One region of the Pseudomonas sp. A34-9 genome, then DNA from elsewhere that is predicted to be linked to it. Evidence: riboswitches for the same ligand, from Rfam matches in the RefSeq annotation. Region 1 holds a riboswitch; the other holds the start of a gene.
The links. A riboswitch is a leader RNA that binds a small molecule or an ion and turns the genes downstream of it on or off. The one in region 1 is predicted to bind cobalamin.
Positions count from the first base shown of each region.

Region 2: another riboswitch for cobalamin. It lies ahead of P3G59_RS13345 (CbtB domain-containing protein); the one in region 1 lies ahead of P3G59_RS16700 (TonB-dependent receptor).

Region 1 covers NZ_CP119967.1:3,748,414-3,750,612, reverse strand. The annotation lists gene P3G59_RS16700 (TonB-dependent receptor) at 1-796, opposite strand, end outside; cobalamin riboswitch at 889-1,095, opposite strand; gene P3G59_RS16695 (saccharopine dehydrogenase NADP-binding domain-containing protein) at 1,256-2,199, shown strand, end outside.
Region 2 covers NZ_CP119967.1:2,993,961-2,996,159, reverse strand. The annotation lists gene P3G59_RS13350 (IS481 family transposase) at 1-537, opposite strand, end outside; cobalamin riboswitch at 783-1,005, shown strand; gene P3G59_RS13345 (CbtB domain-containing protein) at 1,128-1,325, shown strand; gene P3G59_RS13340 (CbtA family protein) at 1,337-2,038, shown strand; gene P3G59_RS13335 (cobalamin biosynthesis protein) at 2,035-2,199, shown strand, end outside.

The DNA of each region.
Region 1 (2,199 bases):
CGAAGTCGAGGTCGGCGTCGGCGTATTGGTAGAACAGTTCCAGCCGCGAATCATCGCCAAACGACTGAATCGCCTTGGCGCCGAATGTGGTGACTTCGTAGGCGCGGTGCTTCTCGCTGACGTTGTTCATGTCGCGGTTGCGATAGGGCTGGTAACCGTCGGAAACGTTGTGGCTGACATACGCCAGCAAACCAAGATCGCCGAAACCGTTAGTGAAGATATTCTCGACCCGGGCGTCTTCGGTGGTGCCGCCAAAGCTGTCGACGCCCAGGTTCACTTCGCCGGCGGCTTTGCGCGACTGCGGGCTGCGGGTGACGATGTTGATCATCCCGGACACGGCTTGGGTACCGAACAACAGGCTCTGGCCGCCCTTGAGCACTTCGATGCGTTCGATGGCGTTGGCCGGCAGGGTGTCCAGATAGAGGCCGCCGTACAGGCGATTGTTCAGGCGCACACCGTCGAGCAGGATCAACGTGTCGTCGTTGCGCCCGCCGAGCAGCGAATAGGTGCCGTAGTCGAACGGGCCGTTTTTCGGCGCGACGTACAGGCCGGGAATAAACATCTGCATGACGCGGCTGACATCGGCACTGGGGCCGGCGCGCTCGATCTGTTCGCGGGTGACGATCTCGACTTTGCTGCCGAACTTCGCCATGTCGGCGACAGCGGTGGATTCCACCGACGGTGCGGAAACGATTTGCTGATTGAGTTCCAGTGGCGCGTCATCCGCCAGCAGCAGAGGGCTGAACAGGCAGCCGAACAACAGGGTTGGAGCCGAGGTGTAGAAAGGTCGAATCATTGTCTTCTCGAAAAGTATCTTCGCAGAAGAGCATGCAGGAGAAGGCATCGCGCACAGCCAATACCGGCCCATGCCCGCCCACCGCAGGATTTTGCCAAACAGACATTCCAGGCCGGTCTCCGGGCTCGCGCGTATCGAGGCTTTCACCTTCCCATGGCCGCATGGCCACAGTGGTCTATCGAAAGCATCACGCGCATACCGTTGCGGGGGCAGCACCGGACTTGTTCGAAAAGAACGTACCGGTTTCCCGTTTCACTCCATGCACGGCGGCATGGGACACCTGAAACTGGGCGGCATCTGAACATTCGAATGACCGTTCGTCAACTTGGCAGTGGCGTGCCCGCTAGTTCACTGCTGCACGGGCGCGCAAGAGCGGCAGCCATTGATCTGAATGGCTTGCCGGCGTTCGGCCCTATATCCTGCACGCCTGTGTGAGGGAATGACTTAGGGAAAAATTGCATGCCGTTCAGGGTGATGGTGGTCGGTGGTTATGGAAATTTCGGCAGCATCGTGTGCCGGCATCTGGCGCTGATGCCGGACATCGGTCTGGTGCTTTCGGGGCGTGATCCGCACAAGTTGCAGCGCAAAGTCGATGAGCTGAACAATCAATCGGGCAACGTCTGCGAAGGCTGGTGCGGCGATGCCATGGGTGGCGAATTCAAGTCCGCATTGCGCGCGCTGAACATCCAGTTGGTCGTCCATACCGGTGGGCCGTTTCAAGGGCAATCCTATGCGCTCGCTGAAAGCTGCATCGACGCCGGCGTGAACTACTGCGACCTGGCGGACTGCCGCACGTTCGTCAACGGCATCGGCATTCTCGATGCGCGGGCGAAGCAGGCCGGCGTGGCGATCCTCAGTGGTTGCAGCTCGGTGCCGACGTTGTCGTCCGCGATCATCGATGAGCAGCGCCAGCACTTTTCACGCATTGATTCGATCGAGCATGGCATTTCCTCATCGGCGAAAATGCCGGGGCTGTCGACCATCGAAGGCGTGCTCGCCTACGCCGGCAAACCGATCAAGCAACTTAAAAACGGCAAGGTGCATGAGGTGTCGGGCTGGCTGGACCTGACCTTGCGCAAAATGCCGCAGATGGGCACCCGCCTGCTGGCCAATGTTGATGTGCCGGACATGGACATCTTCGCCCATCGTTATGGCGCGCAGACCTTGAGCTTCAAGGCCGGCGCCGGGCTGAAACTCGGCGGCATCGCCAACGGCCTGCTGGCTCAGGCACTCAAAGTCGGGCTGGTCCGCGACCATGCGCTGTGGGCGGCAAGACTGCATCGCCTCGGCATGCGCTTCGAGCGTTTCGGCGATGGCAAAAGCGCAATGTACATCGACGTGCAGGGCCTTGGCGTTGACGGCAAACCGTTGTCGATGACCGCGCAACTCACCGCCCTGAATGA
Region 2 (2,199 bases), 750 kb from region 1:
AGCCAGTAAAAATCGACTGGCGTGATCCATTACCGTCAACGGGTAACACCAGACACCGTCTCCTGTCAGGTATTGGCCTTTGTAATCAGCGCTCCAGAGCTGATTAGGAAGGTCGGCTTTCTGGAGTGGTTTTGGATAGACAGCGACACGCTGACGCAACCGTCGAGACACCACTAGCCCCGCTTTTTTAAGCACGTTGTAGATCGTGGTTTTGGAGGGCGGCGGCTGATCTGGAAACCGCTCTTGCAGGGCTGTCTGGATCTTTTTCGGGCCCGGCGTGGTTTGACCTTGGCGCCGCAGCTCAAGAATGGCTTCTTTGACCGCAAACGGCACAGCCTGTGTTTGAGAATGACGCTTGCGACTGCACTCCGCCAAGCCATTGATGCTGTCCGCGTTGTAGCGGGCCACCCACTTGTAGCCAGTCTTGCGACTGATGCTGTGAGCCGCACAGAGTTGACTGAAGTTGAGCCGACCGGACAGATAGTCGGCGATGAACATCACTTTAAGGTCCATAGGTTTCAGCTCTCGCCACGGCATGGTCAGATCCTCGGAATCGACCAGTGCCAGTTAAAAACTGTTACCTATGTGCTTGAACTGTTTTGTTACCTATGTGGGTGAGTCATACCAGCAAGCGTTTTTGGTTACTTTTTAGGCGTCTGTAAAAAGTGACCCGCCGTAAGGGCGGAACCCTAAGCCGCCGTTACCGCAGCAACGGATATGCCCACATCATTCAAACCCACCACCACCCCAAAAAATTGACTAAAAACCCAACCCCATGCTCTCCTACACACCTTGTTACGGGTGCCCTTCACAGGGTGAAACGGGAAACCGGTGAATCATGTGCTTTACTCAAGCCCATGTCAGTCCGGTGCTGCCCCCGCAACGGTAAGCGAGCGAAGCGTCAAAACCACTGTGCCGACACGGCATGGGAAGGTGATGCTTGCAGGTCGGCCTGACGCCAACCCCTCGTGAGCCCGGAGACCGGCCCGCAACACACAGCACGCACTTGTGCGTCGCTGAACATAACAAACCCGCGGTGGGCGGGCGCTGTTCGAACCTCTGCGAGCCCGACCCGCAGGGGTTTTCATGCGCTCGATTCACCCACTGACACTCCAGAGGGAAGCGCCATGTCGATCATCAGCAGCACCGGCAGCAACACGGACAAAATCGCCAGCACCACCACCCTGAGCCAACGCCTGACCGCCGCGATCTTCGCGTCGATCCTCGGCGCCAGCCTGGTCTACTTCGCCGGTTTCTCGCACATCGAAGCGGTGCACAACGCCGCGCACGATACCCGTCACAGCGCCGCGTTCCCGTGCCACTGAGACCTGCCGACATGATCAAGCGTATTGCGCAAACCGCGGGTTTCACCGGCCTGCTGGCCGCCCTGCTCCTCACTCTGCTGCAAAGCTTCTGGGTTTCACCGCTGATTATTCAGGCTGAAACCTACGAGAAAGCCGAGCCGGTGGCTGTTCATGAACACGCCGAAGGCGCCATGGCCGGCCACACCCACGATGCCCAAGCCTGGGAGCCGGAAGACGGCTGGCAGCGGGTGGTTTCGACCACAGGCGGCAATCTGGTGGTTGCGGTGGGTTTCGCCCTGATGCTCGCGGGCCTCTACACCCTGCGCGCGCCAACCAAAACCTCGCAAGGCCTGCTCTGGGGTCTGGCCGGTTATGCCACCTTCGTCCTCGCGCCGACCCTGGGCCTGCCGCCTGAGTTGCCGGGCACTGCTGCGGCAGATCTGGCCTCGCGCCAGATGTGGTGGATCGGCACCGCCGCTTCGACCGCTGTCGGCCTGTCGCTGATCGTGTTCAGCCGCCACTGGCTGATGAAAATCCTCGGTGTCGCCATCCTCGCCGTGCCGCACGTGATCGGTGCGCCGCAGCCGCAAGTACATTCGATGCTCGCGCCGGAAGCACTGGAAGCCCAGTTCAAAATCGCTTCGCAGTTGACCAACGTGGCGTTCTGGCTGGCCCTGGGCCTGATCAGCGCCTGGTTGTTCCGCCGCAAAAACGATGGTCAATACCACGCATGACCGATGACAGCGCAGCGCCGACCTTCGTGGTCGGCCTGGGCTGCCAGCGCGGCTGCCCGGCCAGCACGCTGCGCGCCTTGCTTGACCAAGCCTTGCAGGCACACCGTATCGAGCTACAAGCGGTCAAGGCGTTGGCCAGCATCGACTTGAAGCGCGACGAG